DNA from 4 places in the Lelliottia amnigena genome. Region 3 is predicted to be linked to each of the others. Evidence: predicted binding sites of a transcription regulator. Region 3 holds the regulator's gene; each other region holds the start of a gene.

Region 1 (7,971 bases), 240 kb from region 3:
ATAATTTGAATAAGAGAAATGTAGCGCAAAATGTGGGGATGTAAATTCGCATTGTTTGCTATATGATGCCGCCGATTTTCATTTCTTAACGATTGCAGGAACCGTACACCATGCCAGTGTTACACAACCGCATTTCGAATGAGACGTTAAAAGCACGTATGCTGGCCGAAACTGAGCCACGTATAACGATCTCGTTCTATAAGTATTTTTTCATCGCTGAGCCTCAGGAAACCCGTGATGCGCTCTACAAAGCCTTTGAGACGCTGAATGTATTTGGGCGTGTTTATCTCGCTCATGAGGGCATCAACGCGCAGATTAGCGTGCCAGAAAGCAAAGTCAGTGCTTTCCGCGATTTTCTCTACAGTTTTGATCCGGCACTGAACAACGTGCGCCTTAACATCGCGCTCGATGATGATGGCAAATCGTTCTGGGTACTGCGTATGAAAGTGCGTGAACGTATCGTGGCTGACGGAATTGACGATCCGGCGTTTAATGCCAGCGACGTAGGCGAGTATCTTAAAGCAGCAGAAGTGAACGCCATGCTGGACGACCCTGACGCCGTCTTTATCGATATGCGCAATCACTATGAATACGAAGTGGGCCATTTCGAAAACGCGCTGGAAATCCCGGCTGATACGTTCCGTGAACAGTTGCCGAAAGCCGTCGAGATGATGCAGGAACATAAAGATAAAAAAATCATTATGTACTGCACCGGCGGGATCCGCTGTGAAAAAGCCAGTGCCTGGATGAAGCACAGTGGTTTCAATAAAGTCTGGCATATTGAAGGCGGGATTATCGAGTATGCGCGCCGTGCGCGTGAGCAGGGTCTACCGGTGCGCTTTATCGGTAAGAATTTTGTTTTCGATGAGCGTATGGGCGAGCGTATTTCTGAGGATGTTATCGCGCATTGCCACCAGTGCGGAACGCCGTGTGACACCCACACCAACTGCAAAAACGATGGCTGTCACCTGCTGTTTATTCAGTGCCCGACGTGTGCTGAAAAGTTCAGGGGTTGTTGCAGCGAGCTGTGCAGCGAGGAAAGTGTGTTGCCTGAAGAGGAGCAACGCCGTCGTCGTGCCGGGCGCGAAAACGGGAATAAGATCTTCAATAAATCGCGCGGACGATTGAACACTAAACTCGGTATTCCGGATCCGGAATAATGCGTTAATATCCCGGTCGCAGCGCGCGACCGGGATTTTTTACTATGATTTTTGCTGCACGCCTTCCACAGAAATAATCAAATCCACTTCTTGCGATGCTGGGCCTAAATCGGTCGTGATATTGAAGTCCTTCAGACGAATTTTGCCTGATGCTTCAAAGCCAGCACGTTTGCCTCCCCATGGATCATCCCCCTGGCCGATCAACTTAGCTTCCAGTGTCACAGGTTTGGTGACGCCATTGAGCGTCAGGTTGCCGGTAATATCCAGGTCTTCACCGTCTTTTTTGACGTCTGTTGAGGCGAATGTTGCCTGCGGGAATTTTGAGACGTTCAGGAATTCGGCGCTGCGCAGATGTTTGTCGCGCTCAGCATGGTTGGTGTCCAGGCTGTTGGTATTAATCGTGACATTCACTTTATCGGCAGCGGGATTTTTTTCGTCAAAGGTAAATGAACCCTCAAAATCTTTAAACGTGCCGTACAGCCAGCTGTATCCGAGGTGCTGAATGCGGAAATTGACGAAGGCATGCTGGCCCTCTTTATCAATTTTGTAATCGGCGGCAACGGCAGAACCGGTGGTGAATAACAGTGAACCCAATGCGATACCCAGCAGGCGTTTTTTCATTTTATGCTCCAGAGTCTACAGACGAGCGGCCAAGCATGCGCTTGAGCGTATCGTCCTTATCGATGAAATGGTGTTTAAGGGCCGCAAGGCCATGAAGTACGGATAAAATAACGACACTCCAGGCCAGCCAAAAATGTATCTGGCCGGCCAGATCGGCCTGTGAACCGGCATCGGTCAGCGTGGCCGGGACGTCGAAAAGACCAAATACGCTGATGGGTTTACCGTCTGCGGTGGAAATCAGATAGCCGCTGATGAAAATGGCAAAGAGGATCGAATACAGCGCAATATGCGCGCCTGCTGCGGTAACCCGAGTCAACGTGCTATGGCTTTTCGGCGCAGAAGGGGGACGTGAAATATGTCGCCAGATAACGCGAATGACGAGCCCCATCATCAGCAGAATGCCGATGCTTTTATGCAGCTCAGGTGCCTGATGATACCAGCCGTCGTAATAGCTCAGCGTTACCATCCACAGGCCAAGACCAAACATCGCGTAAACGGCGAGTGCAATACCCCAGTGCAGCAGTATGGATATTAATCCATAGCGTGCAGAAGAATTACGCAGTTGCATAATGACGACCATTCTCAATTAAAGGAACGCTCAAAATGGCGTGTCGAAAACATTATTGCAACTGATATTTAGGAATAAGGATTTTAATTTATTGTATTTCAGTTTAATTGAAAGGGTTTGCGGTAAGTAATTCAAAAGCTTCGTGTTAAATGACGCGTGGTGCTGAAGGTACTGGGCTTGAGTGCGAGTATGAGTCTTCAAATAATTTGTGTATAAATTCAATTTTTATAAAGTATTGTCAATAAAGGTCAGTGGGATTTTCAAAAAAATACAATATAGATAATGTCTATTAGCGCTAACAGAGACCATAGCAATATATAGAGCATAAAAGGCTCTCTAATATTGTTGATCAGATAATTAAAGATCCTGTGCATATTTCCCCGGTAGCAGTTAAAAATAAAGGCCCCAATAACCGGAGCCTTATGATGGATATTATCCGCGAAAACGTGAAAGCGAGAAAGGCGTGAGATCAAACGGCGGCGTGATGCCTTGGGCAAATTGGGCTGTTATTTCCCCCAGAACAGAGGCGAATTTAAAGCCGTGTCCACTCAAGCCTGTAATGAGGAGGGTATTGTCGTGGCCTGGTAGAGTGTCGATGATAAAATCTTCATCGGGGGTGTTATCGTAAGTACAGGCCGCGCCATGCAACAGTCCGCCAATCCCCGGCAGGATGTGACGTAAGAAATTAAAGGCTTCAGAGCCATCGCCCGGATAGTCGCCAAACGCTTTGCGCTCGTCCGGAGAGTGAATGATCTGCCCGCCGTTATGTTTGCCAATTTTGAGGGCGTCCTTCTCCGACGGGAAACCGTAGAACTGATCGCCGTTAGGGAGCTCTCCGGTGAAGGCAGGGAATTTATTCTGCGTACTGAAACGGCCATCGGCCTGGAACCAGGAAAAGACCTTGCGTACCGGCTGGACGGGCAGATCGGGAATCAGCTTTGTCACCCACGTTCCCGCGCTTACCAAAAGGCGAGAAGCCGTAAACTGGCCTTCCGACGTATCGACGGTCACGCCATCATCATGGTGATGTACAGCGGTCACCGGACAGTTAAACAGTTGCGCGCAGCCCGCTTGTTCAGCAAGCGAAATCCAGGTTTTGATGGCGGTTTCGCAATGCAGCACGCCTGACTCTGCTTCAAACAGGCCAATATAGTCCTCAGGAACCGTAATTTCTGGCCAGCGTTTCATGATGGCAGTGGCGTCGAGGCGTTCAACGTTCAGATTAAACTGTCGTGCGCTCTGCTCAACGTTGGCCAAAAATTCAGAATGGGCAGGTCCAAGATTGACGACGCCGGTACGCTCAAAAATAGGCTCTTCATTGAGTGCAGCCAACTCATTCCAGAGCGTTTGAGCACGCAGCACCAGCGGAACATAGCGTTCCCCTTCACCGTAAGCGTGGCGAATGAGGCGGGTATCACCGTGATGGCTGCCTTCTTTATGGGGAGGCATATGGGCATCAATCATTAACACGTTAAGGCCCGCTTGAGTGGCGTAATATCCGGCTGCAGAACCTACGGAGCCGCTGCCTAAAATAATCAAGTCGTATTTCATGAGAGTCTCTTAAACCAGTACTTTGGTTTGCAGAGTAATTAATATGGCAGGCTTATACAAGGGTGAAATAAATGAGGCACCACATGGGTGCCTGTTGAGTGAATGTTGGGCGTATTTAATGCCTACGATACTCATTTTCCTGGTAATCGCCAGATTCTATTTTTGCAATTCCTGCTTCTAAAATAGAAATAAATTGACGTGCAACGTCCGTGGTTAGCCACAGCGTCTGTCCAATTTCCGCGTCGTGGCGGTCTGGTTGATTTGGGGTCTGGTAGTGCAAACGCAGCATCAGCGCATCGTAGCTATCTACAGTGCTGATGTCCCAACCAACAAGTGGATGGGTCTGAATGACTTCATTATTCTTTTCCATCATAACCCCTTAATGCGTGTTTAAAGACAACGGCTGTGAGGTTCAATGCGTGTTTTTCTGAAGCAATTTCAGTATACCAATAAATACAGGTTATGCAGGTGAAATAAACAGGTCGCAACACATTTTTGCGCTTTTTAAGAATGTTTGAACATTAAAACGCCGTCTCATTCACGATTTTTTAAGAAGATAAGCAATTAATTTGAACTTATTTAAATGAGATGAAAAAAAGCCGGGGCGACCCGGCAAAGAAAAACAATGAGGGAGCAATATTAATCTGTGATGAACCAGTCGTCGGCGCTTTCCCAGGTTTCCTGGAGGATCTCGGTAATGCGTTCTTTATCGTCTTTCGCTGCGCCAATGACGGAGAGATTATTGGCTGTGGCGTAACGCACGGTTACGGCTCCGGCCTGGTCGGGGAAATTATCATTGATACGACGGGATAGCTCACCCGCCAACGCATCAAGCGCGCCAGCAGGCAAGACGGTTGTTTTGGCGATGGTCACTTCAATACGCATAAATGCCCCCTGTGTAATGTACTGTTTATTTATACAGGCATTAAGCGGCGCTTACAACAGGGGGCGATAAATATTTAGCGTTTAACCGTCCAGTGAACGGTTTCACCCGCCAGGAACGGGATCAGGGTGTCATCCGTCAGCGCAATAGATTCTTCGACCTGGCTCTCTTTACGTTCCAGTTCGATAAAAGTGTCATTGAGCGGCAGGCCGTAGAAACGGGGGCCATTGATCGAACAAAACGCTTCAAAATGCTCAAGCGCGCCCATCTCATCAAAGACCGTGGCATAGCTTGCCAGCGCGGTAGGGGCGTTGAAACAGCCAGCACAGCCACAGCTTGCCTCTTTACGATGTCGCGCATGCGGAGCTGAATCTGTCCCCAGAAACGCACGGGTAAAACCACTCGCGACCAGCTCACGCAAAGCCTGTTGATGGATGTTGCGTTTGAGGATCGGCAGGCAATACAGATGCGGACGTACACCGCCGACCAGCATGTGGTTGCGGTTAAACATCAGGTGCTGCGGGGTGATCGTCGCGGCGAGCAATGCATTACCGTCGCGCACGTATTCCGCGGCATCCTTAGTGGTGATGTGCTCAAACACCACTTTCAGGCCCTGAAGGCGCTGACGAAGAGGTTCCATTACAGAGTCGATGAAACGGGCTTCGCGATCGAAAATATCAATTTCGGCGTGCGTCACTTCGCCGTGAACCAACAGCGGCATCCCCAGTTTTTCCATGCGTTCCAGCACGGGCATGATGGCGTCAATATGGGTAACGCCATGGCTGGAGTTAGTGGTGGCATTGGCCGGATACAGTTTAGCTGCGGTGAACACTCCCTCGTTGAATCCGCGCTCGACTTCATTCGGGTCGAGCGAGTCGGTGAGGTAGCAGGTCATGAGCGGGGTAAAATCATGGCCCGCCGGAACTGCATCGAGAATGCGCTGGCGATAGGCAATAGCCGCATCGACGGTGGTAACGGGTGGAGCCAGATTAGGCATTACAATGGCGCGGCCATAGAGTTCGCTGGTATAGGGCACAACGGTTTTGAGCATATCGCCATCGCGCAGATGGATATGCCAGTCGTCAGGGCGGCGGATTTTCAGAACCTGGGGTTGTGCAGTCATTGATATGCTCCGGCTTATCAGGAATCAGTCATAAGGATGGCTGTTTTTGCCGGACACAAATCATAGGCGTAAACGTTTTCGTTTGCACACATTTCCGTAAAACAAATGTGCAAAAAAAAGAGCGCCATCGGCGCTCTCAGAGATTAATTGGTGAAGGGGATGATGATTTCACCCGGTTTTACTTCAATACCTTTGGCATATTTCTTGGCTAACGCTTCGCCCTTGCTCTTGTCTTCGCTGAGAACATAGGCTGGCTGCTGATTAAAATAATTGCGCAGAGACTGGTTCAGATAGGGCATCAGCGTCTGGAGAACCGGCTTCATTTTTTCCGGCGTGACGACGGCGTCGACGATCTCCATCTCCTGCAGATAAATTGCCCCTTTTTCTTTGTTGAAGACGGGCAAGGCTTTGAGCTTCAGCTTGATATTCGCTTTTTGGCTGCCGAACAACGAGTTCATATCCAGTTTTGCATCACCTGACAACGTCACCTTGTTGGGCTCTTCGCGTCCAATCTGGCTGACCAGTTGATTCAGAACGATATGGGCATCGGCGACGCCGGGCACGCCGATGTCTTTCGAGAAATTGTTATGTTTTTCCAGCGCCTGATTAATTTCCTGCTCGCTGACGGAGTACTGAGTAAGCTGGTTACAGCCCACCAGCAGGCCGCTGATAACAAACGCAGCAGCAATGACAAACTTTTTCATGGGGTTCCTCAACATGATATCGGCGCTTCTGTCCTGACGCGTCAGTATGTCAGGGTGATATCCATGAGACCAGCAGAAAAAACTGATAATCAAAGAGGCGGGAGGGGCTCCCGCCCTGATGACGCTATACAGCCTGCGAGGAAAGCAGATTGATTTGTGTCTGCTTCGCCATATTGTCGCGGTAATCGCTGACGCGCGACGGCCAGTTAATTCCTGCCACCAGCGTCAAATTACGCAGCAGTGGGAACAGGTGAATATCATCTTCCGACAATTCGCCATTCACAGCATTTGGTTTCACGATCAGCTTATCGAGTGCGCGCAAGTCGTCACTGATATTTTTGATTAGGCCCGGCGAGTGAGAAAGGTGTTCGGCAAAATCACCGATGGCAGCCTCTTTTTTCGCAACGAAATAGGCACGCGCCTGCGGCGTGGCAAATTCATCAAAAGCACCAGTGGCAAAACGTGGAATGAGCAGCCGATTGGCGTAGCCGTTCACTTTTCGTAGCCACTCTTCGATAGCCGGGTTGCGTTTACCGGTGAGCAAAGGCGCGCCATCAAGTTTGTCGACATAGTGGACGATGTCCATGCTTTCGGGGAGATAGCGGCTGTCGTCTTTTTGCAGGATTGGCGCCATTTTCTTGCCAATCATGCGGATGGGCGTCTCTTCGTCGTCACTCAGCAGCGTGACTAACTCAACCGGGAGATTCTTCAGGCCGAAAATCATTCGGGCTTTCAGACAGAACGGACAGTGATCGTAGATGTAGAGCTTCACGTTTCTCCTCCATTTAGTGATCAACAGTCTTTAGTATGGCGGAGAAAAAAGCATGTTTCAAATCAAGCCCCTGGCTCAAGCATACCGCTCGCGCTTCGCTTTGGGCTAAATTGCCACCACAGGGCAATAAGCGTAATAAAGCCCACGACGCCGAGCATCACCCAGGGTAATTCGGGTTGATTCAAGGCCTTACCGGAATCAAATAGCCAGCCGCCGCCGGCATATCCAAGCGCGCCGCCGAGCGCCAGCCCGAGGCGGCTGAACCCCATATAACTGCCACGAGCGCGTGGGTCAGCAAGCCCGGCACCGAGCGTTTCGCGGGCGGGTTCAGCAATAATCGAGCCGATATAAAAGGTACAAATCAGCACGAAAAGCTGTTGCAGACTGTTCACTAAACCGATGGGCATCATGCTGAGCGTCATCACCAGCAGGCCGGCCATAAGGCGATGTTCCAGACGAAAACGCTTTTCGCTCCAGCGCGCGATGGGGTAAAGCAGGGTGAGTGACAGACAGGCTTCGATGGCATACATCCACTTCACGGCGGCAGGGGAGCCCGCAATGTCGTTCACCATAATTGGCAGCATCAGCA
Region 2 (7,971 bases), 1.7 Mb from region 3:
AATGGCCTTCAGTTCCGCCAGCGCAGCAAATTCCGTTGTCGCCTCACCCACTTGCGGCGGCGTGGCGAGCTGAATGTCTTTCGGCACGATCTGGCCGATCAGTGCGTTTAACGAATCCGCGCCAACTGTCTTCAGCATCTCCTGCTGTTGCTGAGCATCCGGCCCAATGTGACGTTCAATGAAGGCGCCACGGTTTTCAAGCTGGCTTAAAGTCTGTGTCATGAGCGATGGTTCCTGAAACGTGCGGTGAATCGATGTAGAAATCGTGATTGTCTTGCCTTGATACGCTTAATCATTCGCGTTGCAGGAAGGCAGCGACGCTGCGAATCCTCAGGAGCTTACATGAGTAAGTGACTGAGATGAGCGAGGACGCCTACGCACCTGCAACGTGAAGGATGACGCGTATTTACTCGTTTTCTAGCAGAGCGGCATACGCCGTCGCATCCAGAAGCGCTTCCACTTCTGCTTCGTCAGCCGCGCGGATTTTGAAAATCCAGCCGTCGGTGTACGGGTCACTGTTCACCAGCTCCGGAGAGTCGCTCAGCGCATCGTTGACCGCAACGATTTCGCCGCTCACGGGTGCGTAGATGTCGGATGCGGCTTTAACTGATTCCGCTACCGCGCAGTCGTCGCCCGCACTGACGGTCGTGCCGACGTCCGGCAGGTCGACAAACACCATGTCACCCAGCAGCTCTTGCGCATGCTCGGTGATCCCTACGGTGTACGTGCCGTCGGCCTCTTTGCGCAGCCATTCGTGTTCTTTACTGTATTTCAGTTCTGCTGGCACATTGCTCATTGGAATTCTCCTGATAAAAAATGATTAGGCGACCGGCTTACCGGCGCGAACAAAAATCGGTTTAGTCACTTTGACCGGCATTTCACGATTACGGATCTGCACAATGGCGGTTTCGCCAATGCCAGCCGGAACGCGCGCCAGCGCAATGCTGTAGCCCAGCGTCGGCGAGAAGGTACCGCTGGTGATCATGCCTTCACGCTGATTGCCGAGCTCATCGGTAAATCGCACAGGCAGCTCGTTACGCAGCACGCCTTTTTCAGTCATCACCAGGCCGACCAGCTGATCGGTGCCTTTTTCGCGCTGCATCTCAAGCGCTTCGCGGCCAATAAATTCACGATCGGCAGGTTCCCACGCGATGGTCCAACCCATGTTGGCGGCCAGCGGAGAGACGGTTTCATCCATTTCCTGACTGTACAAATTCATGCCAGCTTCCAGACGCAGCGTATCACGCGCGCCAAGACCAGCAGGTTTGACACCGGCTTCCACCAGCGCATGCCAGAATTCGGCAGCTTTCTCGTTCGGCATCGCAATTTCGTAACCCGCTTCACCGGTGTAACCGGTGGTGGCGATAAACAAATCGCCCGCCTGCACGCCGAAGAATGGCTTCATGCCCTCAGTCGCGTGACGCTGCTCATCCGTGAATAACGTGGCGGCTTTCGCCTGCGCGTTAGGACCCTGAACGGCGATCAGCGACAGATCGTCACGAACGGTAATTTCGACGGCGTACTTTTCAGCGTGTTGGGAAATCCAGGAGAGGTCTTTTTCGCGGGTGGCGGAGTTAACAACGAGGCGGAAGAAATCTTCAGTGAAGTAATAAACAATCAGGTCGTCTATGACGCCGCCGGAGGCATTTAACATGCCGGAATAGAGCGCCTTGCCTGGGGTCTTGAGCTTAGCGACGTCGTTTGCCAGCAGATAACGCAAAAACTCCCGGGTGCGGCTCCCGCGCAGATCGACAATGGTCATGTGCGACACATCAAACATACCGGCGTCGGTGCGCACGGCATGATGCTCATCGATTTGTGAGCCGTAATGCAGCGGCATCATCCAGCCATGGAAATCCACCATGCGTGCACCGCATAACGTGTGTTGTTCGTATAAAGGAGTTTGTTGAGCCATCTTGTCCTCGTTGAATAAGCAGGGCTATCTTGTGTTTCGCATAAAAATCCATCACGAAACCCGGCGTTGGCATCACGCCTGGACGCCGACGCAAACGTTCTCTTTTACCTGAACTTACCACCGAAACCAGGGATTAACCATAAGGTAAAACGGGTCATCACATTAGCTTATGACTAAAAAACACCAAAACGACAACAGAACGATTCACTGGATAAATGCAATTAACGCCGAGTAAACGCAATGTAATGGCCGAGTTATTTAGATAAGAGTGATATTTAATGCGGAAAAAGATGGCGATTTCCCATCATGAAAAAAACGCGAGATTAGATAATCTAATGCGAATTAGGGTGTGAAATTAGAATATTTCAAATGAGAGAAATGTCCCGGCTCAGAAGCCGGGAAATGAAAGTGTGATGGGGGTCTAACTTAGCGCAGCCAGTCTGGCAGATCGTTCAACCCCATCGCCTGACGAAGCAGTTGGGGTTTTACACCTGGAAGAGTATCGGCCATTTTCAGACCCAGATCGCGAAGCAGTTTTTTGGCGGGGTTATCGCCTGCAAATAGCTCGCGGAATCCCTGCATACCCGCCAGCATCATCGCGGCACTGTGCTTGCGGCTGCGCTCGTAGCGGCGCAGATAAAGGTGCTGACCAATGTCCTTCCCTTCACGATGTAAACGACGCAGCTCTTCGATGAGCTCAGCGGCATCCATAAAGCCCAGGTTAACGCCCTGTCCCGCTAAGGGATGGATGGTATGCGCAGCATCACCCACCAGCGCCAGACGGTGCGCCGCAAACTGGCGCGCATATCGGCCAGTCAATGGGAACACCTGGCGCTCGCTTTCAAGCGCACACAGACCCAGGCGGTTATCAAACGCCATGCACAGCGCCTGGCTGAATTCTTCCAGCGTCGCGTCCTGCATCTGCTGGGCTTTCTCCGGGATCAACGACCAGACAATTGAACACAGATGCGGATCGCTCAGCGGCAGAAACGCCAGAATGCCGTCATTATGGAAGATCTGACGCGCTATGCCACCGTGCGGCTCAGCGGTACGAATCGTCGCGACCATCGCGTGATGACGGTAATCCCAAAACGTCAGTGGGATATCCGCTTTATTTCGCAGCCAGGAGTTCGCACCATCTGCGCCAACAACCAGACGCGCCGTTAGCATCTCGCCACTCTGCAACGTAATGAAGGCTTCGTTCTCACCCCAGGCGACTTGCTGCACCTGTGCAGGCGCTAACAGCGTAATATCTGCGCTGTGCTGCGCTTTTTGCCATAGAGCATGATGAATGACCGCATTTTCGACGATGTGACCCAGATGGCTGTAGCCCATGCTTTCGTCATCAAACGCAATGTGACCAAAGCTGTCTTTGTCCCACACTTCCATCCCGTGATAACAGCTTGCGCGAAACGCCGTGATATCTGACCAGACGCCAAGACGCGTCAGCAGCTTTTCGCTGGCGGCGTTGATGGCCGATACGCGAAGTTCAGGCGGTGCGTCCGGGGCTACGGGCTGCGGTGGCGTGCTTTCAAGAACGGCAACGCGCAGGCCGCTTCCCTGCAAACCGCAGGCTAAAGCCAGCCCAACCATTCCGCCGCCAACAATGGCAACATCAACATTCTGCACTGAGTTAACTCCTTAACGCGCGACCCAACCAAGAGTCCGCTGCGCCAGCACGTTACGTGCCGGAATGAATAGTTCCATCGCCATCAGCCCCGCATTGCGCCCGGCAACCAGCGGTGCCCAACGGTTTGCGAAAAGATGCACCAGGCCATCGGTGACGCCAATAGTGGCCTCTTTGTCTGTCTGGCGACGCTTCTGATAGTGGCTGAGTATGGCATAGGCACCGTAATCATTGTGATCTCGCCACGCCTGTGCCAGCGTCTCTGCCAGGCTCATCACGTCGCGTAAACCCAGGTTAAATCCCTGTCCTGCAATTGGATGCAGCGTTTGCGCGGCATTGCCGACTAAGGCGACGCGATGGGAAATGGATTGCGATGCAGTGGTCAGCGCCAGGGGGTATGCGGAACGCTGTCCCGCATGGGTGATACGACCAAGCCGCCAGCCAAATGCTTTTTGCAGCTCGTCGCAAAAACGGGCGTCAGACCAGGTCATCACCTCGTCAATACGGTCCAGCGCGTGACACCAGACCAGCGAACTGCGTCCGTCCGACATCGGCAGCATCGCGAGGGGGCCGAACTCAGTAAAACGTTCGAACGCACGCCCCTGATGGGCGACAGCGGTAGAAACATTCGCAATCACCGCCGCCTGACCGTAAGGCTGCTGATGCCATTCAACGCCACACTGGGTGGCCAGCGCGGAGCGAGAACCATCAGCAGCGACCAGCAGTTGCCCTTCGAGCGTGTCGCCATTATCAAGCGTAACGCTGACGCTATCCTGGCTACGGGTAAAACTGGCCACCCGCGCTGGGCAGTGCAGCGTGACGCCAGGCGCATCCTGCAATAAGCGGAATAAACGCAGGCCAACGTCATGCAGCTCAACGACATGCCCCAGCGCGTCAATGCGGTAATCCTGCGCATCCAGCGTCACGAAACCAGCATGGCCCCGGTCGCTGACATGAACGGTGTTGATTGCGGTTGCACGGTCGGCGATGGCTTGCCAGATCCCCACGCGTGCGAGTTGCTGGCAGGTGCCTTGCGCCAGCGCAATCGCTCGGGCGTCAAAACCCGGGTGCTCAGAAACCTGCGGGGCAACCGCTTCGACAAGATGCACGGGCAATTGCCCCTCGGTGAGCTTAGAAATCACCAATGCCAGCGTCGCGCCAGTCATGCCACCACCCACAATGATGACACTCATGCGCGTGCCGCCGCCATCAGCGCTTCGATATCGTCTGCCTTTTTCACCACTTGCGCAGTCATATTTTCGTTACCGGTTTCGGTAATGACGATGTCGTCTTCGATACGGATGCCGATGCCGCGATACTCGGCAGGCACGTCAGCATCCGGGGCGATGTAGAGTCCCGGTTCGACGGTGAGCACCATGCCCGGCTCAAGCGTCCGCGAGCGGTCAGGCCCGTAGCCGCCGACATCATGCACATCCAGCCCCAGCCAGTGGCTCAGGCCGTGCATAAAGAATGCGCGGTGCGCGTTATCCGCAATGAGCTCATCAATGTCGCCGTTGAGAACACCGAGATTCACCAGGCCTGTGACCATAATGCGCACGACTGCGCCCGTCACCTCCTGAATCGACGTGCCGGGGCGGAACAGCGTTAATGCAGTTTCGAGTGATTCCAGAACGATGTCGTAAACGGCTCGCTGCGCAGGGGTAAATGTGCCGTTCACCGGGAAGGTACGGGTGATATCACCGGCATAGCCTTTGTATTCGCATCCTGCATCGATCAGCACTAAATCGCCGTCGCGCAACGCACTTTCATTTTCCGTGTAATGCAGAATGCAGCCATTTTCACCGCCGCCCACAATGGTGTTATAGGACGCAAAGCGCGCGCCGTGGCGGGAAAACTCGTGAAGGATTTCGCCTTCAAGCTGATATTCGAACATGCCCGGACGACATTTTTCCATCGCGCGGGTGTGGGCCAGCGCGCTGATTTCGCCCGCACGACGCATGGCCTGTAACTCTTCTGACGATTTAAACAGGCGCATTTCATGAACTATAGGACGCCAGTCGGTGAGCGATGCGGGCGCAGATAAATTCTGACGCGACCCTTTGCGGAGTTTATCCAACGCAGTGAAAACGATATCGTCCGCGTATGCGTACTCACCCTGCGCGTGGTACACCACATCCAGACCGTTGAGCAACTGATAAAGCTGTTCGTTGATTTCGCTAAAGGCCAGCGCGCGCTCTACGCCGAGTTTTTCGGGAGCGGCATCCTGACCTAAGCGACGACCAAACCAGATTTCTGCAGTGAGATCGCGAACACGATTGAACAAAACGCTGTGGTTATGGGTGTCATCGCTTTTTATCAGCACCAGGACCGCTTCCGGCTCGTTAAAACCGGTGAAGTACCAGAAATCGCTGCTTTGGCGATACGGATACTCGCTGTCGTTGCTGCGCGTCGCTTCCGGTGCGGCAAAAATCAGCGCCGCGCTTCCAGGCTGCATTTTTGCCAACAGCGCCCGGCGGCGGCGAAGATACTCCTGCTGAGTCATGACACCCTCCTGTGCGTTCTTATTCTTAATGTAATGTCGGTTTGCGGACTTCCGGTGCGGTTGGCTGCGAGCGCGTAAAAGTATCGTGGCACAGCAGCGCGGCAACGCGCACATACTCAATAATCTCTTCGACAGACATTTCCAGCTCTTCCTGGTCTTCGTCTTCATCGTAGCCAAGCTGGGCAATGTTACGCAGATCGTCGATAGCTTCACCCGCTTCGCCAGTGACTTTATCAAGCTTAGGCTGCGTCACGCCCAGACCTAACAGATAGTGGTTTACCCACCCCGCCAACGCATCGGCGCGATCAAACACGCTAACGTCATCGCCATCAGGCAGATAAAGCTGAAAAAGGAAGCCGTCATCTTCCAGCGAGTCGCTGGTGGCCGAGTGCATTTTACGCAGCGTTTCCGCCAGCTCGTGACCAAACGCCAGACCTTCGTTTGTCAGGTCGTGAAGCAGCGGCTGCCATGAGCTGTCGCTGTTTCCGCCGCACAGCATGCCACTGATCAGACCGTGCATTTCAGCAGGGGTCAAACCCACGCCCTGCTGGTTAAGTAACTGGCTTACTTCGTTGTAACCAGGCATTTCGTTCTGTATAGACATGCGCATTCGTCATCGTTAGGAGAATATTCATGATATGCTACCACTTTGGACCCTGGAGATACCAGAAAAGGGCTTGTATCTTCATATCATGGTAGCTATAGTGTCGCCCCTTCGCAGCCCCCGGGCCATGAGCGAAGGTCGCGCAGTCAATAAGCAGGAAGGTGGCATGTCTGCACAACCCGTCGATCTCCAAATTTTTGGCCGTTCGCTGCGAGTGAATTGTCCGCCTGAACAAAGGGATGCTTTGAGTCAGGCTGCGGACGATTTGAATCAGCGGTTGCAAGATTTAAAAGAACGCACTAGAGTCACAAATACTGAGCAGTTGGTTTTCATCGCCGCGTTGAACATCAGCTATGAATTAACTCAGGAAAAAGCGAAGACCCGCGATTACGCGGCGAGCATGGAGCAACGCATTAAAATGCTCCAGCAGACCATCGAACAAGCGTTGCTTGATCAAGGTCGCACTCCCGAAAGACCGGGACAAAAGTTTGAATAACACTTCGCAGTTGACTATGGTAGAGTGACTGTGAAGAAAAAATTTCTCTGAGATGTTCGCAAGCGGGCCAGTCCCCTGAGCCGATATTTCATACCACAAGAATGTGGCGCTCCATGGTCGGTGAGCATGCTCGGTTCGTCCGAGAAGCCTTAAGACTATGACGACATATTCACCTTGAACCAAGGGTTCAAGGGTTACAGCCTGCGGCGGCATCTCGGAGATTCCCACTCTTCTTACTACCTAGCTTCTACCATGACGCAACTTCCTGAAGTTCCTGCATCTCGACAAGAAATCCGTCAGTTTATCCGCAAACAACGTCGTGCGCTGTCCCCCGATCAACAAGCTCACTTTGCCCAACAAGCCTCGGCACGTATGATGGCCTATTCGCCCGTTGTGATGGCGCATACGGTGGCGCTGTTTTTATCGTTTGATGGTGAACTGGATACCCAACCGCTGATCGAACAACTGTGGCGCGCCGGAAAGAAAGTCTATCTGCCCGTTTTACATCCCTTCAGCCCGGGTAATTTGCTGTTCCTGCATTATCATCCGCACAGCGAACTGGTCGTAAATCGTCTGAAAATCACTGAACCCAAACTGGATGTGCGCGATGTTTTACCGCTCAATGAACTGGATGTGCTGATTACGCCGCTGGTGGCATTCGACAGGTATGGTCAACGCCTGGGAATGGGCGGTGGATTCTACGATCGCACACTACAGAACTGGCAGCAGCATGGCCTACAGCCGGTAGGATATGCGCATGATTGTCAGGGCGTAGACAGACTTCCGGTAGAGAAATGGGATATCCCGCTGCCCGCCGTGGTCACGC
Region 3 (7,971 bases):
CCGCCTCAACTCTCGTCACTGAAAAATGCACCGTGCGTAAAGGGCATAAATCAAATTGTCTGAAAGTGGGGAAAACGGCGAAACTCTCAGAAGTGCATAAAGTCCGTGTGCAGAAGGCACAAAAAACGGCCATGAATAAACTGATGGGCCAAATAGGCAAGCCTTATCGCTGGGGAGGCACCTCGCCGCGTACCGGTTTTGATTGCAGCGGTCTGGTGTATTACGCCTACAAAGATTTAGTGAAATTCCGCATTCCGCGTACCGCTAACGAAATGTACCATCTGCGTGACGCGGCATCCGTGAATCGTGGGGAGCTGGAAAGCGGCGATCTGGTGTTCTTCCGCACGCAGGGTCGTGGCACCGCCGATCACGTGGGTGTTTATGTGGGCAATGGAAAATTCATTCAGTCCCCACGTAGCGGCCAGGATATTCAGATAACCTCCTTGAGCGAAGATTATTGGGTCCGCCACTACGTTGGCGCTCGCCGCGTAATGACCCCGAAAACCATCCGTTAATCCCTGCCCTGCCGCGCTGTCGGCAGGGTAAGTTCCTCTTTTGCCGACTCTTTCAATTTGCTACTCTATCCTTGCATTCAGTGTGGTTATTGAGTGTATTTAAAATAATAAGGAGAGAAGCAATGTCGTTCGAATTACCTGCATTACCGTATGCAAAAGACGCCCTGGTCCCCCATATTTCCGTGGAAACTCTGGAGTACCATTACGGCAAACATCATCAGACCTATGTCACCAACCTTAACAATCTGATCAAAGATACGGCCTTTGAAGGGAAAACCCTGGAAGAGATCGTACGCAGCTCAGAGGGCGGTGTATTCAATAACGCCGCACAGGTCTGGAATCATACTTTCTACTGGAACTGTCTGGCACCTAACGCAGGCGGAGAACCCACTGGCGAACTGGCAACTGCCGTCAACAAGGCTTTCGGCAGCTTTGCAGAATTTAAAGCGAAGTTTACGGATGCGGCGGTTAAAAACTTTGGCGCAGGCTGGACCTGGCTGGTGAAAGAGGCGGATGGCAAACTGGCGATCGTGTCGACGTCCAACGCGGGAACGCCGTTGACTACAGCTGCCACACCGCTAATGACCGTCGATGTGTGGGAACACGCTTACTATATCGATTACCGCAACGCTCGCCCAAACTACCTGGAGCATTTCTGGGCGCTGGTTAACTGGGAATTTGTTGCGAAGAACTTCGCCGCGTAAAAACGACTCGCAGAAGGGCTAACCCTTCTGCGTTTTTATCACTCGGCTGCGCAAGCGGGTTGCGGTTGTTGGCGCCCGGACAAAAGCACCAACAGCAGACCCAACCCCGCAATAATCGCCCCCATAACCGGAACAAAACTGTATCCCAGCCCAGCGGAAATCACCGCGCCCCCTGCCGCTGCACCCAGCGCATTGCCCAGGTTAAACGCCCCGATATTCACGGAAGATGAAAGCCCAGGTGCTTCGTGCGCCACTCGCATGACACGCATCTGCAACGGCGGTACCACCGCAAACGTCGCAGCACCCCATACCACCATGGCGATAGCAGCACCGAACTCGTTACGAGCCAGCCAAGGAATGGCGACCATGATGACGATGAGCAACGTCAAGAATCCTTTCAATGTACCGCTCACTGAACGGTCCGCCAGTTTGCCGCCCAGGTAGTTGCCGAGGGTGAATCCCACACCAATCAACACCAGCATTGCCGTTACAAAGAACGGTGTGGCATGCGTAATGTCGTGCAGCACGGGCGAAATATAGGTATAGAGCGTAAACATCGCTCCAGCGCCCAGTACCGTCGTCAACAGCGCAGACAGCACCTGCGGACGGAGCAGAACCGACAGCTCTTTGCGCACATCCGGACGCTCGCCCGCTCCGCCTTTCGGCAACGAGAAGAACAGCGCGATCATCGCCACGACACCCAGCATCGCTGTCGCAAGGAAAGACATACGCCAGCCGATGACTTCACCCAGCCAGGTGGCCGCCGGCACGCCGCCAATATTCGCAATCGTTAGCCCCATAAACATCGTGGCGACCGCGCTGGCCTGCCTATGTTTGGGTACCACGCTTGCGGCCACTACCGATCCTAAACCAAAGAATGCGCCGTGGTTGAGGCTTGTCAGAATGCGCGACAACAGGAGGGTGGTGTAGTCCGGAGAGAGCGCCGAAAGCACATTACCCAGCGTGAAGATGGCCATCAGAAAAATAAGCGCATTACGACGCGCGCGATGGGAAAGCAGTAACGTCATCAGGGGTGCGCCGATCATCACGCCAATGGCATAAGCACTGATCAGCATGCCCGCCGCAGGAATAGAAACGTCAACCCCTTTAGCGATGACCGGTAAAAGCCCCATTGGGGAAAACTCGGTGGTGCCGATCCCAAATGCGCCAATCGCAAGGGCCAGCAGTGGAAAATTGATTTTCATTCATTAACTCCGGATACTGTGCCTTTACGCGACACAGAAAAACATGCCGAAAGCATGACAGCAATCACAAAAAATGAGAAGTTAACAAATTGGCAAAAGATTATTGTCGGGAGAGTAACAATGAAAGGAAGAAAACGAGGGAGAAGGCTCTCCCCCGCCTGAATCAGTGCAGAATAGCTGTAAAACTTGCCGCAACAATCAAACCCAGCACGATAATCGTGGTCGTTAACGAAAACTTAAGATCGGTATTCATCAATTTTTCTCCTTTTAATCCCCACATGAAAAGTGAGCTTGCTCATTTTTACACAGTTTACCTCAAAAATCTTCCTGGATTTAGGCTGATAACCTTTTTTGCGCTTCCCCTTTTCATCAAGATAAGACAAAATTCCACGCTAAATTTATAAGCGTACCGGCCACTGACCCCCTCCTGACGTCCTGTGTCGTTTTCCCGGCGTATCGCAATTCAATTTGCGAGATTAGGGTGAGAGAAGGCAAACGTTTACCTCTCAATTTATCAGGAGCTTAGGATATGGTCTGGAGTGACAGCTAATGGCAACAATTAAAGATGTAGCGAAACGCGCAAACGTTTCCACTACAACCGTATCACATGTAATTAACAAAACCCGTTTCGTGGCGGAAGAGACGCGCAACGCCGTTTGGGCTGCAATCAAAGAATTGCACTACTCACCGAGCGCCGTTGCTCGCAGCTTGAAAGTGAATCACACCAAGTCAATTGGTCTGCTGGCGACCAGCAGTGAAGCGGCCTATTTCGCCGAAATTATCGAAGCGGTTGAGAAAAACTGCTTCCAGAAAGGCTATACCCTGATTCTGGGAAATGCCTGGAACAGCCAGGAAAAACAGCGCGCTTACCTGTCGATGATGGCGCAAAAGCGCGTCGATGGCCTGTTGGTCATGTGTTCCGAATATCCAGAATCCGTGCTGTCGATGCTCGAGGAGTATCGTCATATCCCAATGGTGGTAATGGATTGGGGTGACACGCGCGCAGACTTTACCGATTCCGTTAACGATAACGCCTTCGAAGGCGGTTACATGGCTGGCCGTTACCTGATCGAACGTGGTCATCGCGAGATTGGTGTCATCCCCGGCCCGCTTGAGCGCAACACCGGAGCTGGCCGCCTGGCGGGCTTTATGAAAGCCATGGAAGAAGCGCTGATTACCGTCCCGGAAAACTGGATTGTACAGGGCGACTTTGAGCCAGAATCGGGCTACCGCGCGATGCAGCAGATTGTTTCGCAGTCACATCGTCCGACAGCCGTGTTCTGCGGCGGTGATATTATGGCAATGGGTGCGCTTTGCGCAGCCGATGAGCTGGGTTTACGCGTCCCGCAGGATATTTCCGTGATCGGGTATGATAACGTGCGCAACGCTCGCTACTTTACTCCCGCACTGACGACGATTCATCAGCCGAAAGACTCCCTGGGTGAAACGGCGTTCAACATGCTGATGGATCGTATCGTCAGCAAGCGTGAAGAGTCTCAGTCAATTGAAGTCCATCCGCGTCTGATTGAACGTCGCTCCGTCGCTGATGGACCGTTCCGCGATTACCGTCGTTAATCGTTTCTACGGGGCCGGTTATTCCGGCTCCCGTAGCCACTCTCTGTTCAGCGTTTCACTATCACCTAAATAGTCCAGCAACCAGGCCAGCGCAGGCGACATATCGTTTTGCTGCCATGTCAGGCAGCAGGCCGCGACCGGAAACGGATTTTCAAGCTCGAGCGCCACCCATTCTCCGCGATCGATCCGTGGACGCGCGAAATGCACAGGCACCATCCCCACACACAACCCAGCCGACAAACAGGTTGCCGACGATTCCCAGTCTGGCGCGACGACCCGCCGCTGGTTATCAAGCAGCCAGGTGATGCGTTTTGGCAGCGATCGTGACGTATCCTCCATCACCAACGACGGCCAGTTGCGCAACACGTCATCACTCAGTGGGCCTTCAATCGTTGCCAGAGGATGATCGCTTGCCACCACGCAGCGCCAGCTCAATGTTCCCATGTCCCGAAAGGCATAGCGGCCCCCGACGGGAATGGCCTGTGTCGCGCCGATCGCCATCTCCACCCTACCGTCGGATAACGCATCCCACACGCCATTAAACACTTCCTGGGACACGCGAAGTTCCACATCCGAGAAATGGCGATAGAAATCGACTACCATCTGCCGCGTCCGTTCAGGTTTAACGATGTTATCCACCGCAATCGAAAGATGGCCGCGCCAGCCATTGGCAATCTGCTGGCACTGTTCACGCGTGATCATCATTTTTTTGATAACAGATCGGCCTTCTTTCAAAAACCATACGCCAGCGGGGGTCAGAACGACATCCCGATGACGGCGTTCGAACAAGGGAACCGCCAGCCACTCCTCCATCTGACGTACCGTATAGCTGACGGCAGACGGTACGCGATGCAGTTCTTGCGCGGCTCCGCTAAAGCTACCATTTCGGGCGACAGCATCCACAACTTCTAATGAATATTCAGACCACATTTTTTGCCTGCAAAATTTTTGAACGCAACCGCCAAATATTAGCGTTTCACAAGCCAGATTGCACTCCCTACACTCTGCGCCAAAGTACACCTGCCTTCATTAGGAAATGACAATGCAACCCAACAACGGATTCTTAGTCTGGCTCGGCGGTTTGAGCGTGCTGGGCTTTTTAGCCACCGACATGTATTTGCCGGCGTTTGCCGCGATGCAGGAAGACCTGCAGACACCTGCTGCCGCGATCAGCGCAAGCCTCAGCTTGTTCCTGGCCGGTTTTGCCTTCGCACAGCTGCTGTGGGGACCGCTCTCTGACCGTTATGGCTGCAAACCTATTCTTCTTCTCGGGTTAACCATCTTTGCGCTGGGATGTCTGGGCATGCTGTGGGTGCGTGATGCAACCTGGCTGCTGGTACTGCGCTTTGTACAGGCGTTTGGCGTGTGTGCTGCCGCGGTGACCTGGCAGGCGCTGGTCACCGACTACTATCCCGCATCGCGCGTTAACCGTATTTTTGCGACCATCATGCCGCTCGTGGGGCTTTCACCGGCTCTGGCGCCGCTGCTCGGGAGCTGGATTCTGGTGCATTTTGACTGGCAGGCGATCTTTGCCACGCTGTTTATCATCACCCTGGCTCTGATGCTGCCCGCGTTTGCGCTTAAGCCCGCTCAAGCCAAGCCGGTCGGGAACAATGCGACCCGTGTCACCTTTATGTCACTGCTGCGTTCCCGCGCTTATCGTGGAAATGTGCTGATTTACGCGGCCTGTTCCGCGAGCTTTTTTGCCTGGCTCACTGGCTCACCGTTTATTCTGCACGACATGGGTTACACCCCGGCAGTGATTGGCCTGAGCTACGTGCCGCAGACCATCGCGTTCCTTGTCGGCGGCTATGGCTGTCGCGCAGCGCTGCAAAAATGGCAGGGGCAACAGATGCTGCCCTGGCTGTTGGTGCTGTACGCACTGAGCGTTATCGGCACCTGGGCTGTCGGGTTTATTCCAAACGTCGGCCTGGCTGAAATCTTAATTCCGTTCTGCGTGATGGCCGTCGCCAACGGCGCTATTTATCCGATCGTGGTTGCCCAGGCGCTACGTCCGTTTCCTCATGCAACGGGTCGTGCTGCGGCGTTACAAAACACGCTGCAATTGGGTCTGTGTTTCCTCTCAAGCCTCATTGTTTCGGCATTGATCGCCACGCCATTGATGACGACCACCAGCGTGATGCTGGTGACGGTCGCGCTCGCCGCACTCGGTTATCGCATGCAAGTTTCAGCCACTGAAAATATGCAAGATGGAACGGCGGTAGAATCGTCACAAGCATAGTCGTGGACGTAATTATCTGATTTACGAGTGATTAGGCTGCTAACAACTTTCAGTTGAATGCGTGATTTTTGAAGCCTATACTAAATTTGGTTCATATAATTACGATAAATATTATCTGTTAACGGGAGCCGGAGTGCTCCCGTTTTACCATGGAAGGCTTTTCGGCAAGGGTTATCTCCCTTCCTCTGTTCTACGTCGGATACTAGCCTCACGGATAATTCCGTGAGACTTCTCACAAACCATAAAAAGCGGCTACGCTGTTTGAAGGTTCTGATCACATCAGGTGATGGAGAAGCTATGAGTTCATCGTGCATAGAAGAAGTCAGCCTTCGGGACGACAATTGGTCCCGAATAGTGAGTGAGTTATTGAGTCGCGCGGGCATTACCGTCAATGGGCCCGCCCCTTCTGATATTCAGGTCAAACATCCCGATTTTTTTAAGCGCGTGTTACAGGAGGGATCGCTCGGATTGGGCGAAAGCTTTATGGACGGCTGGTGGGAGTGTGAGCGGCTGGATGTTTTTTTCAACAACGTGCTGCGCGCCGGCCTTGATAGGCAACTCCCTCACCATCTGAGAGACACTTTACGCATCGCCTCCGCCCGCCTGTTTAATCTGCAAAGTAAAAAGCGGGCGTGGATTGTCGGGAAGGAACATTACGATCTCGGTAATGACCTGTTCACGCGGATGCTCGACCCCTTGATGCAGTATTCTTGCGCTTACTGGAAAGACGCCTCAACGCTTGAGGAGGCACAGTTAGCCAAACTCCACCTCATCTGCGAGAAATTACAGCTGCAACCCGGCATGCGCGTGCTGGATATTGGCTGCGGCTGGGGAGGACTGGCGTATTACATGGCCAAAAATTACGGTGTCAGCGTGGTGGGCGTGACCATTTCTGCAGAACAGCAAAAAATGGCTCAGGACCGCTGCGAGGGTCTGGACGTCACCATTTTATTGCAAGATTACCGTGACCTTGACGACCAGTTTGACCGCATTGTCTCTGTTGGGATGTTTGAACACGTCGGCCCCAAAAATTACGATACCTATTTCGCGGTCACCGATCGCAATCTCAAGCCAGACGGCGTGTTCCTTCTCCACACAATCGGTTCCAAAAAAACGGACCATACTGTCGATCCGTGGATCAATAAATACATTTTCCCGAACGGTTGTCTCCCCTCGGTCCGTCAGATTGCGAAGGCCAGCGAGCCTCATTATGTGATGGAAGACTGGCATAATTTTGGCGCGGATTACGATACCACGTTGATGGCCTGGCACGCTCGCTTCCAGGCCTCCTGGCCTGACATTGCTGATAATTATTCAGATCGTTTCAGGCGGATGTTTAGCTATTATCTGAACGCTTGCGCGGGAGCTTTTCGCGCCCGGGATATCCAGCTGTGGCAGATTGTGTTTAGCCGGGGTGTAGAGCACGGTCTGCGCGTGCCGAGATAGTTATCACGCGTATAAGGCACAATTGAAAAATCCGGAAATGGTGAGCATTTCCGGATTTTTTTGCCGTTTGAACGGTGAGCGTTTTGTTCCTCACCGTTCATACCTGCCGACAAGACGTTGACCGACCGGTCATCAAGGCATTAGCTGAAGATGCGTAAAATATAATCCAGAATAAGGGATGGAAGGGTAAAGTCAGGGTCAGCGAATGTCACACCGTGAGCGCCCAGCTGAGAGAAAATCGGCAGCGTAAGAGCAGGCAATACGCATAACAACAAGCCGTTAAT
Region 4 (7,971 bases), 1.4 Mb from region 3:
GATGCCTGCATCAGTTGGGAAGCGACAGACGCCTTGCTGCGTGAGATCCACAAAGATTTGAATGGTCAACTGGCGACGCGTCTGGCTTAAGAGGTTTTTATGGTTGCAGAATTGACCGCACTGCGCGATCAAATTGATGAAGTGGACAAGGCGCTGCTGGATCTTCTGGCACGCCGCATGTCGCTGGTCGCTGAAGTCGGTGAAGTGAAAAGCAAATACGGTTTGCCGATTTATGTGCCAGAGCGTGAGGCGTCAATGCTGGCGTCGCGACGTGATGAAGCGCAGTCCATGGGGCTCTCCCCTGATTTAATTGAAGATATACTACGCCGCGTGATGCGTGAGTCTTACTCCAGCGAGAACGACAAAGGCTTTAAAACCCTGTGTCCGTCGTTGCGCCCGGTGGTGATTGTGGGTGGCGGTGGCCAGATGGGGCGTCTGTTTGAGAAAATGCTGACGCTTTCTGGCTATCAAGTGCGGATTCTTGAAAAAGAGGATTGGGCGCGTGCGGCAGATTTGCTGGCTGATGCGGGCATGGTTATCGTCAGCGTGCCGATTCATGTTACTGAGCAGATTATTGCCAGGCTCCCTCCGCTCCCGGATGACTGCATTCTGGTTGATCTGGCGTCCGTAAAAAATGGTCCACTCCAGGCGATGATGAAGGCGCACAAAGGCCCGGTATTGGGATTACACCCCATGTTTGGCCCGGACAGCGGCAGTCTGGCAAAACAGGTGGTCGTATACTGCGATGGTCGTCAGCCCGAAACCTATCAGTGGTTCCTGGAACAGATTCAGGTATGGGGCGCGCGTTTACATCGCATTAGCGCTGTAGAACACGATCAGAACATGGCATTTATTCAGGCGCTGCGCCACTTTGCGACCTTTGCCTATGGCTTGCATCTGGCAGAAGAGAACGTTCAGCTTGAGCAGTTGTTGGCGCTCTCGTCACCGATCTACCGTCTCGAACTGGCCATGGTGGGGCGTCTGTTTGCGCAGGATCCGCAGCTTTACGCGGATATTATTATGTCGTCAGAGAATAATCTGGCGCTGATCAAACGTTATTATCAGCGTTTTGGTGAGGCTATCGCGTTACTTGAACAAGGCAACAAGCAGGCGTTTATCGACAGTTTCCGTAAGGTCGAGCACTGGTTTGGGGATTACGCGAAACGTTTTCAGAACGAAAGCCGTACCTTGTTGCGCCAGGCGAACGATAGTCGCCAGTAGCCCAGTGATGTATATACTAAAAGCCAGCTAAGCTGGCTTTTTTCATTTTGGGGATGGGTCATGGTTGAACCGCACGTTTTGTTTGATTACACCGGGCATTTACCTGAATGCCCTACCTGGAGTGAGTGCGAGAATGCACTCTATTGGGCGGATATTCTGGAAGGTGAGATTCATCGGTATCATCTCCCGACGGCTGCTCACTCTGTGCTGTCTTTCCACGAAGAGGTCGGGTGTTTTGCATTACGCGAAAAGGGCGGTTTTATCGTGGCAATGCGTAATGCGATCTGGCTTGCTGACAAACAAGGTTTGCTCCAGCGCAAAGTTTGCGACAACCCCTCCAATCCTCAGCTGGCACGCTTTAATGATGGCGGGACCGATCATCTTGGGCGTTTTTATGCAGGGACATTCTGGGGGCCGGGGGATTATAACGGCGCAATACTGATGCGTATTGATAACGACCTGACCCCTCACGTTATTCAGTGTGATATCCACGGGCATAATGGCCTGGCGTTTAGCCCGGACCACGGATGGATGTTTACCTCGGATACGCCCAATAGCGTGATTTACCGTACGCCGTTAAATGAACACGGTGAACCGGGTACGCGTGAAGACTTTCGCCGGTTTGAAAAGGGAGAGGGAATACCTGACGGTGCGGCGATGGACGTTGAAGGGTGCTACTGGAGTGCGCTGTTCGACGGCTGGCGTATTGCCCGTTTTTCACCCCAGGGTGAACAGCTGGAAGAATATCGACTGCCGGTGCGTTGTCCGACGATGGTCTGCTTTGGTGGGGATGACATGAAAACGCTGTTTATCACGACGACGCGGGAGAATATGGACGCTGAAGAGGTGGCTGAATATCCACTTTCTGGCGCGATCTTCACCCTGCCAGTCAACGTGGCAGGAATGAAGAAAATCCGCTTTATCGAACGTTAAGCGGGATCGACCGGCACCACGTTTTCGCCTGGATAACAGCCCAACACCTTCATTGAACGGGTGATTTCACCCAGTTCACGCAGGGCTTTCTGCATGGACGCGGACTCCAGGTTGGCCTGGATATCGAGATAAAACATCTCTTCCCACGGATTTCCGTTGATTGGACGGGACTCCAGCTTGGTCATGATCAGATTGTGGTTACGCAGAACCAACAGCGCTTCAACCAACGCACCGGCTTGCTGACCCGTTGCCATGAGCAGCGTCGTTTTGGCAGGCACCTGTTCAGATACGTTAATGGCTTTGCGCGCCAGGACCACGAAGCGGGTGATGTTTTGCGTTTGATTTGCCAGGTTCCGCTCCAGTACCTGCAATCCATACAGCGCACCGCCGGCTTCGCTGCCCAACGCCGCAACGGTTGGCGAATTAGCCTGTGCGACTTTTTCCATCGCTGCTGAGGTACTTTCGGTGTACTCAATTTTCCAGTTCGGATAGCGATTCAGGAACTGACTGCACTGCTGGAACGGCTGCGGGTGGCTGTAGACCGTGTTGATCTGGCTGAGATCGGTTGAACCCGAAACCAGAACGCAATGATCAATAGGGATATTCAGCTCACCAACCAGTGACAGACTGGTGTGCTGGAGCAGATCGTAGACATCGTTTATCGCCCCGGAGCTGGTGTTTTCAATCGGGACGACGGCGTAATCAGCTTGGCCAGTTTCGACCTGATTGAAAATATCGGCGAATTTTGCGCAACCGCTCTCAATGAACTCTTCGAAATGACGTGCCGCATACTGGCGTGCAGCAAGATGGGAATACGAACCCTTTGGCCCGAGGAAGGCCACGCGCGCTGAGTGCGGGTTAGTTTGATTCAAATGCTGTTGCAGCAACGCCTGCTGGGTGAGAACGGAATCTTCGATGATGAGCTGAAAAAGGCGAGTGATGTAGTGCGCATCAAGATGATGGGCTTTACCAAGCTGAATCAGGCGTTCCAGCAAATCACGCTCACGATCGATGTCTCGCACCGGGCGGTGGGAATCCAGCTTGGCTTTACCCACGTCGACTGCAAGCGCACGGCGTTCTGCCAGCAGTGCCAGTAGTTTCTCGTCCAGCGCGCTGATTTTTACTCGCAGATCCAGTAACGGGTTTTCCGATGTCATAGCGTTGCCTATTTCGTTTATTGTTATCATAAAAAAAGGCCTCCCGTTTTGGGAGGCCTTGTTGTTCGTCTTCGCATTCTTTATCACACGACGAAACGCCTCCCATTCAGGGGAAGGTAAAAAAGAATGCGAAGAAAAACGGGGTATATTTCATGAATTCATCCTGTGAGTGATAGCTCTAAAGTACCCGTACTGTTTTCATTCTGTCAATAAAAAACGCGCCCGAAGGCGCGTTGGCGGTACACTCAATTTAAAGGATTACTCTTCTTCAACTTCTTCCGCTAAGCTTGCGTCTTTCACCGATGTAGCGGCGCGACGGGCTTCGCCTTTGTGTTGCACTTTATTGAGCTGCCGTTCCAGCTTGTTGATCAAATCGTTGATAGCCGTGTACATATCTTCGTGTTTAGCGCTGGCGACCAGATGGCCGTTAGGAGTATTGATAGTTGCATCAGCGGTAAAACCCTTCGGTTCCTTAGACAGAATGATATGTGGGTTAATCAGGTGTGTTTGCCATTTATCCAGTTTGGCGAGACGGTCTGCGACGTGCTGGCGGATTGCCGGAGTAATTTCCATTTGTTTACTGGTAATGTTCACTGTCATAAAAGTTACCTCTTGTCTTTCCGTCTTAGTGATTCCAGCATACCTTTCCCAATGTCAAAATGTGTGATCTAAATCACGTATTTTTGTCACTTTTTGTCAGGGAACCTTTTTTGTGAGGCTCGACAGGAACACGCGTCTTTTTGCTTGTCGAAGTGCGGATTTGCAGCCATAGTTGATAGGATTGGTCGGGGCTAGATCGCCCTAACAAGCGATGAAATGATTAAAAAAAACGGCAGCCCATGGGCTGCCGTTTTGCATGGCGTAAAGCAATCAGGTATTGCTGCTGTTCGCGGCAATGATCTTCGCCACTTTCTCTGCCTGAGCGTTCATCTGCATCTGGCGATAGGCATTTTCCATCAGCTTCAGCGCGTCGCGGGTCGCCTGAGTATCAGGGTAATCACGCAGCATTCCTTCTACGCGGTTCACCACTGCCACCCATGCACCACGGCGGGTATAGTATTCGGCTACGAAGTATTCATACTTAGCCAGACGATCTTTCAGGAACACCAGACGCTTGGTCGCATCGGTGATGTACTGGCTGTTTGGATATCCGCGTACCAGTTTTGAGAAATCGTTGAAGGCATCGCGTGCGTGCTGCGGGTCGCGGTCAGAACGATCCACACCGAAGAAACCTTGCAGGGCACTATCATCCAGCGCCATGTTGGTTAGGCCACGCATATACATGACGTAATCAATGTTAGGATGAGTCGGATTCAGACGCATGAAGCGATCAATTGTTGCCTGAGCCAGCGGCAGATCGGCGTTTTTGTAGTAGGCGTAGATAAGATCTAACTGTACCTGCTGGGAATAAGGACCAAATGGATAACGATTATCCAGCGCTTCCAGTTGCGTTATGGCCTGTTTCCAGTTACCGTCCTGGAGTTTTTGCTGAGCAGTCGCATAGATTTCATTCGGCGGATTGTCAGGGACCTGTTCATTTGAACCGGAGCAGCCCACCAAAGCCAGGCTCAACGTGGCCGCTGCCACCAGATATTTCATGCGCGTCATGACGTTTTGACTTTCCTCAAATGTTTGTCCGGGAGAATCTCTTTCCTGCTCCCGATTAAGACCAGCTACAATAGCACACTATATTATACGGCAAAGCCGTAAAACCCAACGTTAAACGAAGAAGCAGTCTATGGCACAACGAGTAGAACTCACCGCAACAGTCTCCGAAAATCAGCTCGGTCAACGCTTAGATCAAGCTTTGGCCGAAATGTTCCCTGATTATTCGCGTTCACGCATAAAAGAATGGATTCTTGACCAGCGCGTGCTGGTTAACGGCAAAGTTTGGGACAAGCCAAAAGAGAAAGTGTTAGGTGGGGAAGTGGTCGCCATCAATGCTGAAATTGATGAAGAAGTGCGTTTTGAAGCACAAGATATCCCGCTTACCATTGTCTATGAAGATGATGACATTCTGGTGATCAATAAGCCTCGCGGCTTGGTTGTCCACCCGGGCGCTGGCAATCCTGATGGTACAGTGCTGAACGCGCTGCTCCATTACTATCCGCCGATTACCGATGTGCCGCGCGCAGGCATCGTGCATCGTCTGGATAAAGACACAACCGGTTTGATGGTCGTCGCAAAAACCGTTCCCGCGCAGACGCGGCTGGTGGAGTCATTGCAACTGCGTGAAATCACCCGTGAATATGAAGCGGTCGCGATTGGTCACATGACCTCAGGCGGAACGGTAGAAGAACCGATTAGCCGTCATCCGACCAAACGCACCCATATGTCAGTGCACCCGATGGGGAAACCCGCGGTAACGCATTACCGCATTATGGAACATTTCCGCATTCATACGCGTTTGCGTCTGCGTCTGGAAACGGGCCGTACTCACCAGATCCGTGTGCACATGTCACACATTACGCATCCGCTGGTGGGCGATCAGGTTTATGGCGGACGTCCGCGTCCACCGAAAGGGGCTTCTGAAGAGTTTATCAGCACGCTGCGTAAATTTGATCGTCAGGCTTTGCACGCCACGATGCTGCGTCTGTATCACCCCATTACGGGCATCGAGATGGAATGGCATGCGCCAATTCCTCAGGATATGGTCGAGCTCATCGAAGCGATGCGTGCAGATTTTGAAGAGCATAAGGATAAAGTGGACTGGTTATGACCAAACTCATTGTCCCGGAGTGGCCACTGCCTAAGGGTGTGGCTGCCTGTAGTTCTACCCGAATCGGCGGCGTGAGTCAGGATGCGTGGGAGTCACTGAATTTAGGTGCGCACTGCGGCGATAACCTTGACCATGTTGACGAAAACCGCAAGCGGATGTTTGCGGCGGGGCATCTGCCTTCAAAACCGGTTTGGCTTGAGCAGGTGCATGGCACTGACGTATTGACGTTAACGGGCGAGCCCTATACCTCAAAACGTGCGGATGCTTCATACAGTAATACTCCCGGGACAGTGTGTGCCGTTATGACTGCGGACTGTTTGCCCGTTCTGTTGTGCAATCAAGCCGGTACAGAAGTTGCAGCAGCGCATGCCGGATGGCGTGGGCTGTGTGCTGGCGTTCTGGAAGAGACCGTGGCATGTTTTGCAGATCGTCCGGAGAACATCATTGCCTGGCTTGGTCCGGCCATCGGTCCACTGGCCTTTGAAGTCGGCCCTGAAGTGCGGGACGCATTCATTGCACAAGATGCGCAGGCGGCGAGTGCGTTTCAGGTCAAAGGGGATAAATATCTGGCTGATATTTATCAACTGGCTCGCCAGCGCTTAAACAATGTCGGCATCACGCAAATCTTCGGCGGCGATCGGTGTACCTTCACAGAAAAGGGTGATTTTTTCTCTTATCGTCGCGACAACACCACGGGTCGTATGGCAAGTTTCATTTGGCTGATATAACCTAGAGAATCAAGACGATCCGGCACGCGCCGTTTTCTTTTCGCATAATTCAGGTCATTAACCTTGAATAATTGAGGGATGACCTCATTTAATCTCCAGTAGCAAATTTGACCTGTTATGGGAGGAGTTATGCGTCTGGATCGTCTTACCAATAAATTCCAGCTTGCTCTCGCCGACGCCCAGTCACTCGCACTGGGGCGCGACAACCAATTTATCGAACCTCTTCATTTAATGAGTGCCTTGCTGAATCAGGAAGGGGGATCGATACGTCCTTTACTCACGTCTGCTGGCATTAATGCTGGCCAGTTACGCACAGCCATCGATCAGGCACTGAGTCGTTTGCCGCAGGTAGAAGGTACCGGTGGTGACGTACAGCCATCACAGGACCTGGTGCGTGTACTGAATCTTTGCGACAAGCTGGCGCAAAAACGTGGGGACAACTTTATTTCGTCAGAACTCTTCGTTCTGGCTGCGCTTGAATCACGCGGCACCCTGACCGATCTGTTGAAATCGGCCGGAGCCACAACCGCCAACGTGAGTCAGGCAATTGATCAAATGCGTGGAGGTGATAGCGTGAATGACCAGGGAGCCGAAGACCAACGTCAGGCTTTGAAGAAATTTACCATTGATCTGACCGAACGTGCCGAGCAGGGCAAACTCGATCCGGTCATTGGTCGTGATGAAGAGATTCGTCGAACCATCCAGGTGCTGCAACGCCGCACCAAAAATAACCCGGTGCTGATCGGTGAGCCAGGTGTGGGTAAAACCGCCATCGTCGAAGGTTTGGCGCAGCGAATTGTTAACGGTGAAGTGCCAGAGGGCTTGAAAGGTCGGCGTGTTTTAGCGCTGGACATGGGGTCGCTGGTGGCCGGTGCGAAATACCGCGGTGAGTTTGAAGAGCGTCTGAAAGGGGTTCTGAACGATCTGTCGAAACAGGAAGGCAATGTCATTCTGTTTATAGATGAACTGCACACAATGGTCGGGGCAGGTAAAGCCGATGGCGCCATGGATGCGGGCAATATGCTCAAACCCGCTCTGGCACGCGGTGAATTGCACTGCGTGGGTGCCACCACGCTTGACGAGTACCGTCAGTACATCGAAAAAGATGCAGCACTTGAGCGTCGTTTCCAGAAGGTATTTGTCGCCGAGCCGACAGTTGAAGATACCATTGCTATTCTGCGTGGCCTGAAAGAGCGCTATGAGCTGCACCATC

What was found. Region 3 encodes PurR, which represses purine synthesis genes. Its sites were predicted from a motif close to CANGCAAACGTTTGCNTG; they were not measured.
Region 1: the regulator PurR is predicted to act here: its motif matches at 5,972-5,989, upstream of pyrC (dihydroorotase).
Region 2: the regulator PurR is predicted to act here: its motif matches at 2,003-2,020, upstream of gcvT (glycine cleavage system aminomethyltransferase GcvT).
Region 4: the regulator PurR is predicted to act here: its motif matches at 4,009-4,026, upstream of raiA (ribosome-associated translation inhibitor RaiA).

The regions. Positions count from the first base shown of each region.
Region 1 covers NZ_CP077236.1:3,448,714-3,456,684, forward strand. The annotation lists gene trhO (oxygen-dependent tRNA uridine(34) hydroxylase TrhO) at 111-1,160, shown strand; gene I6L74_RS16140 (YceI family protein) at 1,203-1,781, opposite strand; gene I6L74_RS16145 (cytochrome b) at 1,783-2,349, opposite strand; gene I6L74_RS16150 (DUF2770 family protein) at 2,610-2,723, opposite strand; gene solA (N-methyl-L-tryptophan oxidase) at 2,782-3,900, opposite strand; gene bssS (biofilm formation regulator BssS) at 4,016-4,270, opposite strand; gene dinI (DNA damage-inducible protein I) at 4,540-4,785, opposite strand; gene pyrC (dihydroorotase) at 4,860-5,906, opposite strand; gene I6L74_RS16175 (lipoprotein) at 6,050-6,610, opposite strand; gene grxB (glutaredoxin 2) at 6,735-7,382, opposite strand; gene mdtH (multidrug efflux MFS transporter MdtH) at 7,445-7,971, opposite strand, start outside.
Region 2 covers NZ_CP077236.1:913,261-921,231, forward strand. The annotation lists gene gcvP (aminomethyl-transferring glycine dehydrogenase) at 1-222, opposite strand, end outside; gene gcvH (glycine cleavage system protein GcvH) at 407-796, opposite strand; gene gcvT (glycine cleavage system aminomethyltransferase GcvT) at 821-1,915, opposite strand; gene ubiI (FAD-dependent 2-octaprenylphenol hydroxylase) at 2,342-3,544, opposite strand; gene ubiH (2-octaprenyl-6-methoxyphenyl hydroxylase) at 3,557-4,735, opposite strand; gene pepP (Xaa-Pro aminopeptidase) at 4,732-6,045, opposite strand; gene I6L74_RS04270 (YecA/YgfB family protein) at 6,071-6,649, opposite strand; gene zapA (cell division protein ZapA) at 6,816-7,145, shown strand; RNA gene ssrS (6S RNA) at 7,187-7,370, shown strand; gene I6L74_RS04285 (5-formyltetrahydrofolate cyclo-ligase) at 7,398-7,971, shown strand, end outside.
Region 3 covers NZ_CP077236.1:3,688,498-3,696,468, reverse strand. The annotation lists gene I6L74_RS17415 (C40 family peptidase) at 1-515, shown strand, start outside; gene sodB (superoxide dismutase [Fe]) at 638-1,219, shown strand; gene I6L74_RS17405 (MFS transporter) at 1,258-2,424, opposite strand; gene cydH (cytochrome bd-I oxidase subunit CydH) at 2,588-2,677, opposite strand; gene purR (HTH-type transcriptional repressor PurR) at 2,974-3,999, shown strand; gene punR (DNA-binding transcriptional activator PunR) at 4,018-4,929, opposite strand; gene punC (purine nucleoside transporter PunC) at 5,042-6,241, shown strand; gene cfa (cyclopropane fatty acyl phospholipid synthase) at 6,539-7,687, shown strand; gene ulaA (PTS ascorbate transporter subunit IIC) at 7,828-7,971, opposite strand, start outside.
Region 4 covers NZ_CP077236.1:618,049-626,019, reverse strand. The annotation lists gene aroF (3-deoxy-7-phosphoheptulonate synthase AroF) at 1-90, shown strand, start outside; gene tyrA (bifunctional chorismate mutase/prephenate dehydrogenase) at 100-1,221, shown strand; gene I6L74_RS02920 (SMP-30/gluconolactonase/LRE family protein) at 1,282-2,154, shown strand; gene pheA (bifunctional chorismate mutase/prephenate dehydratase) at 2,151-3,311, opposite strand; Phe leader region at 3,341-3,466, opposite strand; gene pheL (pheA operon leader peptide PheL) at 3,418-3,465, opposite strand; gene raiA (ribosome-associated translation inhibitor RaiA) at 3,570-3,911, opposite strand; gene bamD (outer membrane protein assembly factor BamD) at 4,182-4,919, opposite strand; gene rluD (23S rRNA pseudouridine(1911/1915/1917) synthase RluD) at 5,050-6,030, shown strand; gene yfiH (purine nucleoside phosphorylase YfiH) at 6,027-6,758, shown strand; gene clpB (ATP-dependent chaperone ClpB) at 6,888-7,971, shown strand, end outside.